DNA from 2 places in the Rhizobium tropici CIAT 899 genome. Region 1 is predicted to be linked to the other one. Evidence: riboswitches for the same ligand, from Rfam matches in the RefSeq annotation. Region 1 holds a riboswitch; the other holds the start of a gene.
The links. Region 1 has a riboswitch for S-adenosylmethionine ahead of RTCIAT899_RS02890 (O-succinylhomoserine sulfhydrylase). Riboswitches for the same ligand answer to the same signal wherever they lie in the genome.
Positions count from the first base shown of each region.

Region 1 (3,408 bases):
TGTCAAGGCCGCCAAAGTGTGGATCACAGCCGGAAGTGCTTCGAGAGCTTCAGGCCCTGTGCCTGATAGTTCGAGCCGAGGCCCGAGCCGTAAAGGCTGCTCGGCTGCTCCAGCATGTGTTCGTAGATCAGGCGGCCGACGATCTGGCCGTCCTCAAGGATGAAGGGCACTTCGTGGCTGCGCACTTCGAGCACGGCGCGGCTGCCGCGGCCGCCGGCCGGTGCATGGCCGAAGCCAGGATCGAAGAAGCCGGCATAGTGGACGCGGAATTCGCCGACCAGCGGATCGAACGGCGTCATCTCGGCGGCGAAATGCGGGGGAACATGCACCGCCTCGCGCGAAACGAGGATGTAGAATTCGTCGGGATCGAGGATCAGCTCGGTGCGGCCGCGGCTATAGAGCGGCTCCCAGAAATCGAAGATATCGTGCTGGGCCTTCTTGTCGACGTCCACGACGGCCGTGTGGTGCTTGCCGCGATAGCCGATCAGGCCTTCCTTGTCGCCGGCAAGATCGATCGACAGGGCGATGCCGCCACCGGTGATGTTCGGCTTCTTGCTGGCGACCAGCGTCTCGGTCTCGTGCAGTGCCAGCAGCTCGGGCTCGGTGAGCAGGGCCTGACCGACGCGGAAGCGGATCTGCGACAGGCGCGAGCCACGGCGCACGACGATCGGGAAGGTGCGAGGGCTGATTTCCAGATAGAGCGGGCCGGAATAGCCGGCCGGGATCTTGTCGAACTCCTGCGCCCGGTCGGTGATGACGCGGGTGAAGATGTCGAGACGTCCGGTCGAGCTCTTCGGATTGGCCGATGCCGACATATCTTCCGGCAGGTCGAGGCGCTCCATCAACGGCACGATATAGACGCAGCCGGTTTCCAGCACCGCGCCTTCGGAGAGATCGACGACATGCAGCTTTAGCCGGTCGAGCTTGTCGGCGACCAGATGCGAGGGGCCGGGCATGAAGCTGGCGCGAACACGGAAAGCATGCGAGCCGAGCCTGAGATCAAGGCTTGCCGGCTGGATCTGATCGACGTCGAGTTCTCTCTCGCTCGTCAGCCGCCCTGCTTCAAACAGCGCTGCAATGGCCCGGTCGGCCAGAATTCCAGTATTGCGAGCCATCATGCTTCTCTCATAATTTGCCGCAGACAAAACCAAACTCAGGGAATTGACGCAAGCCGTCAACGGCAGTATTGCAACTTATCCCGTGGTGATTTGGCCGGTCGGCTTGCAGCCACGTTAAACAAATGGCTAAAAAGACCGGGGTTGAACCGGTCTGCTTTTGCGACCGGTTTTTTTGTTTTGAAAGTGGTGATGGCATGAGCAAGACTTGGCGCCCCGCAACCCAGCTCGTTCACGGCGGAACACTCCGTTCGCAATTCGGCGAGACCTCCGAAGCAATCTATCTGACCCAGGGCTTCGTCTATGACACCTCGGAAGCGGCGGAAGCCCGCTTCAAGGGCGAAACGGATGGCTTCATCTACGCCCGCTACGGCAGCCCGACCAACGACATGTTCGAAAAGCGCATGTGCGCTCTGGAAGGCGCTGAAGACGCCCGCGCCACAGCTTCGGGCATGGCCGCCGTTTCTGCCGCCATCCTCTGCCAGTTGAAGGCCGGCGATCATATCGTTGCCGCCCGTGCGCTCTTCGGCTCCTGCCGCTGGGTGGTCGAAACGCTCGCGCCGAAATACGGCATCGAATGCACGCTGGTCGATGGTCGTTTCACCGAGAACTGGGAAAAGGCCATCCGCCCGAACACCAAGGTCTTCTTCCTCGAAAGCCCGACCAATCCGACGCTGGAAGTGGTCGATATATCAGCTGTCGCCAAGCTCGCCAACCAGATCGGCGCCAAGGTCGTGGTCGATAACGTCTTTGCGACGCCGCTCTTCCAGAAGCCGCTCGAACTCGGCGCCCACATCGTCGTCTATTCCGCCACCAAGCATATCGACGGCCAGGGCCGTTCGCTCGGCGGCGTCATCCTCTCCGACAAGCAGTGGATCGACGAGAACCTGCAGGACTATTTCCGCCATACCGGCCCGGCCATGTCGCCGTTTACCGCATGGACGCTGCTGAAGGGCATCGAGACGTTGCCGCTGCGCGTTGCGCAGCAGACGGCGAATGCCTCCAAGATTGCCGATTTCCTCGCCGAGCAGACCAACAAGGTCGCCCGCGTGATCTATCCCGGCCGCAAGGACCATCCGCAGGCCGAGATCATCGCCAAGCAGATGAGCGGCGGCTCGACGCTGGTCGCCTTCGAGCTGAAGGGTGGCAAGGAAGCGGCCTTCAAGCTGCAGAACGCGCTTGAGATCGTGAAGATCTCCAACAATCTCGGCGACTCGAAGAGCCTGATCACGCATCCGGCCACCACGACGCACAAGAACCTCACCGACGAAGCCCGCGCCGAACTCGGCATTTCGCCGGGCACCGTGCGCTTCTCCGCCGGCATCGAGGACAGCGCAGATCTGGTCGAAGATTTCGCCCGCGCTCTCGAGCAGGTTTCCGCCTGATATCGGTCGAGCCGCCCGGATTTTCTCCGGACGGCTCGATTGCCTTTAGACAATTGGCAGCTCGTCAGCTGGCGACCTTGAATTCGACCAGGCCGTTGTTCAGGAAGACCATCTTGTCGAACAATTTGAGATCCAGCGGATTCGGCAGGCGAACATCCGCAAGATCGGGCACGGGCTTCAACGCGGGGTCGTAGGAACGGTCGATCTGCGAGATGAAGACGACGATAACGCCTCTGGCGCGTGCAAACGTCTTCAATATCCGAACCTGGATCATTAGTTCCGGATTCTCCCGCTTCTGATCCAGCAGCTGCAGATAATCGACCACGGCCAGCGTGCCAGGCGATGCCTGAGCCAGCCTCTCCACGATATATTCGGCGCTGATGGCGTCCGAATTGTCGAACTCGAATAGATCAGCAAATTCCGCATGATCGGCACCGATGACCGGAAAACGGTCCAGAACGACCTTTTCCGTGTCCTCCAACGTGAAGAAGACACCGCGATTGCCAGCCTTCATGGCTTCGACGGCGAGCCTCAGGCTCATCAGGGTCTTGCCGTGACCGCGCCGTGCGCCGATCAGCACCAGATCGCCCGGGCTTAAACGCGAATACAGCTCGCCGACGGGCACGGCTGAGTTCGTTTTGCTTGCAAGCAAACTCCAGCCTGCGAAACCCTCGACGGCCGCGACGCGATCCAGCGCGGCGTGCAAGGGGATGTTCTGCTGGCGGGACAGGAGCCTCGCCTTACGTTTCAAATGATAAACAGGGGCAGAAAGCCTCATATAAACCTCCTATTGCGAGCAATGACCGCAACCCCTCCTTATGCCAGGCGCTCAAACAGTCGGTTTGGATATCGACGGCCCTGCATGAAATATACTTTCCCGAATGGAGGGGGGAGGCATGGGCGATGCC
Region 1 is NC_020059.1:588,285-591,692, reverse strand. It holds gene RTCIAT899_RS02895 (2'-deoxycytidine 5'-triphosphate deaminase) at 24-1,118, opposite strand; SAM riboswitch at 1,191-1,269, shown strand; gene RTCIAT899_RS02890 (O-succinylhomoserine sulfhydrylase) at 1,313-2,500, shown strand; gene RTCIAT899_RS02885 (DNA helicase) at 2,565-3,278, opposite strand.

Region 2 (3,408 bases), 800 kb from region 1:
CGCTTCAGCGCCACCTTGATATTGCGGGTGCCAAGCTCTACGCCGTCATCGAGGTTCCTGAAGTCGCGCCGGTCCCAGACTTTTACCGCGCGGCGATTGCGCGAGGTTTCCTGGCCGATACGCACGCCTTCCGGATTGTAGCCATAGGCGCCGAAGGGCGAGGTGCCCGCCGTGCCGATCCATTTCGAGCCGCCCTGATGCCGGCCCTTCTGCTCGGCCAGCCGCTCGCGCAGCGTCTCCATCAGCTTGTCGAAGCCGCCGAGTGCCTCGATCTGCCGTCTTTCCTCTTCCGTCAGATGTCGCTCGGCGAGCTTGCGCAGCCATTCTTCGGGAATAGCGGTCGGCTCCACCGCTTCTCCATCGGCATTGCCACCGATCGCCTCGACGCTGCGAAAGTAATCGGCGAAGACCTGGTCGAAACGGTCGATGAAGCGCTCGTCCTTGATCAGCGTCGCGCGCGCCAGATAGTAGAAGGCCTCGACGTCGTAATCAGCAATCCCTTCTTCCATTCCCTCAAGCAGCGACAGGAATTCCCGGAGCGTCACCGGAACCTTCGCTTGCCTTAGCTTCAGGAAGAAGGGAATGAACAAGCCTCAAATCCTTTCCTGGCCGATCTCCTCCAGATCATATGGCGTGGTCTGGTAGATCTCGTTGATCCAGTTGCCGAAGAACAGATGCGCGTGGCTGCGCCACCGGTTCTGCGGAGGAATTTCCGGGTCGTTATGCGGGAAATAGTTGTGCGGCATCTTGATCGGCACGCCCGAATTCACATCCCGGAAATACTCGTCCGCCAGCGAGGTGGAATCATACTCCACATGATTGAACATGTAGAGTCGGTTGCAGGCCCGTTCATGCACGAGGCAGACGCCCATCTCGCTCGAGTCCATCAGTATTTCCAGGCCGGGCACCTTTTCGATATCGGCGCGGCGCACTTCCGTCCAGCGGGACACCGGAATGGCGAAATCGTCGGAGAAGCCGTTGAGATAGACCGAGGAGGGCTTCAGGTTCTGGTGACGATAGACGCCGAAGGCCTTTTCCTTCAGCGTGTATTTCGGCACCTTGTGGAAATGGTAGATCGCCGCCATCGCGCCCCAGCAGACGTTCATCGTCGAATGGACGTTGGTCGTCGTCCAGTCCAAGATCTCCTGCATCTCGTTCCAGTAGGTGACGTCCTCATATTCCAGCAGCTCGATCGGCGCGCCGGTTATGATGAAGCCGTCGAACTTGCGGTGCTTCACTTCCTCCCACGTCTCGTAGAAAGCAAGCAGATGCTCCTGCGAGGTGTTCTTGGCCTTGTGGCCGCCAACGCGCACCAGAGAAAACTCCACCTGCAGCGGCGATGCGCCGACCAGGCGCGCCATCTGGATCTCGGTCTTGATCTTGTTCGGCATGAGGTTGAGAAGCCCGATCTGAAGGGGGCGGATATCCTGACGGAACGCCACCGTTTCGGTCATCACCCGCACACCCTCGTCCTGGAGGGTTTCGAACGCGGGGAGCGTATCGGGAATCTTGATGGGCATCTTTTCACTCGCCAAATACAAAAAAACCGGCCGCGATCATGAATCGCTACCGGTCCGCACGCGGCCCTTTAGCGAATTATTTAACGTGGCTGCAAGCCGGCCGGCCAAATCACCACAAGGGGAATTTCATAAACCCGACATCTCCGCGGGTCAATGGGGCAAGCGTCGGGGAAAGTCCGGGGCTGAGCCCAGAGGCCCGATACGACCTACAGATGTTCAATGAGAGCTTCCATGCCGTGACCGAGACGCTTACTGGCGGTCTCGATCGGTAGCCAGAAGAAGCGGAAGCCGATCGGGTCGCCACCGTCGAAAGGCGTCATTTCGTGGTGGAGCCAAGTGGCAGGCGCTCGCTCGGAGATACCGCAGCGGAAATAGTGCCGTTGGTGATAGTAATCGCGGCCGTTCTTTTCGAAACGATAATCTTGGACGCCAAGCGGATGGAGTTCGCGCGGCGCAAAACCGGTCTCCGCCTCGAATTCGCGTCCTGCGGCCGCCACAATGTCCTCACCGGATTCGACAGTGCCACCAGGAACCTGGAGCTGGACGTCGGGGAAGTCTGGCTCATCGAAGACAAGCAGATGCCCATCTCGAACGGCATAGATCAAAACCTTTACGGCATCGGGTTGCATTATCTTCCCTGCCCACGTGCCATGAAGGCCAGCCGTTCGAAGAGGTGCACATCCTGCTCGTTCTTCAGAAGCGCGCCATGGAGTTTCGGCAATACGTTCTTCGCATCGGCGCGCAATGTTTCCGGCTCGATATCGTCTGCGACCAGCAGGCGGATCCAATCGAGCGCTTCTGAGGTCGAGGGCTTCTTCTTCAGGCCCGGCACGTCGCGGATTTCAAAGAATTGCGTCAGTGCCGCATGGACGAGCGCCTGCTTGATGCCGGGATAGTGCACCTCTACGATGCGCGTCAGCGTCTCCATGTCGGGAAAACGGATATAGTGAAAGAAACAGCGGCGCAGGAAGGCGTCCGGCAGCTCCTTTTCATTGTTCGAGGTGATGATGACGATCGGGCGGATCGCGGCCCGGATCGTCTCGCCGGTCTCGTAGACATGGAACTCCATGCGGTCGAGTTCCTGCAGGAGGTCGTTCGGGAATTCGATATCGGCCTTGTCGATCTCGTCGATCAGCAGCACGCACTTCGTCGGCGAGGTGAAGGCCTGCCAAAGCTTGCCCTGACGGATATAGTTGCTGACGTCATGAACTCTGATGTCGCCGAGCTGGCTGTCGCGCAGGCGCGAAACCGCATCATATTCGTAGAGACCCTGCTGGGCCTTCGTCGTCGATTTGACATTCCACTCGATCAGGTCAAGGCCGAGCGCGGTGGCCACCTGGCGTGCGAGTTCGGTCTTGCCCGTACCGGGTTCGCCCTTTACGAGGAGCGGACGCTCCAGCCTTATGGCGGCATTGACGGCGACCATCAGATCCTTGTCGGCGATATAGTCGGCAGTTCCCTGAAATTGCATCGGAAGGCTTTCTCAATCTTTCAAGCGCAAGCTAATTGCTGGCCTTATTCGGTTCAAGACGCGAAACCGTGTATATAGGAATGTGATCCCACCGATCTATTGCAAGGGTGGACATGAGGGCGGCTCATGATTAACTGACGGGACGCGTGGCAGGGAAGTGCTGATGGCAGTTGATACGCAAGCCAAGCCGAATGGGCAGGGGAACGAGCAGGTCGGATACGATTTGAGCCTCTTCTTTCGGTTGAGGATGATGTTTTCCGCGTTCTGGAATTCGCCGGTCCGCATCAAGCTCATTATTCTTGTCGTCGCGCTTTTCGTAATCATCCTGGTCACGGCCTATGTCCAGGTGCTGCTCAACAATTGGAACGCGCCCTTTTACGATTCGCTGGCAAGGCGCGATATCACCGCTTTCTTCCA
Region 2 is NC_020059.1:3,627,550-3,630,957, reverse strand. It holds gene RTCIAT899_RS17760 (vWA domain-containing protein) at 1-590, opposite strand, end outside; gene metA (homoserine O-acetyltransferase MetA) at 594-1,520, opposite strand; SAM riboswitch at 1,569-1,646, opposite strand; gene RTCIAT899_RS17750 (NUDIX hydrolase) at 1,727-2,149, opposite strand; gene RTCIAT899_RS17745 (AAA family ATPase) at 2,149-2,991, opposite strand; gene RTCIAT899_RS17740 (ABC transporter ATP-binding protein/permease) at 3,155-3,408, shown strand, end outside.
Region 2: another riboswitch for S-adenosylmethionine. It lies ahead of metA (homoserine O-acetyltransferase MetA); the one in region 1 lies ahead of RTCIAT899_RS02890 (O-succinylhomoserine sulfhydrylase).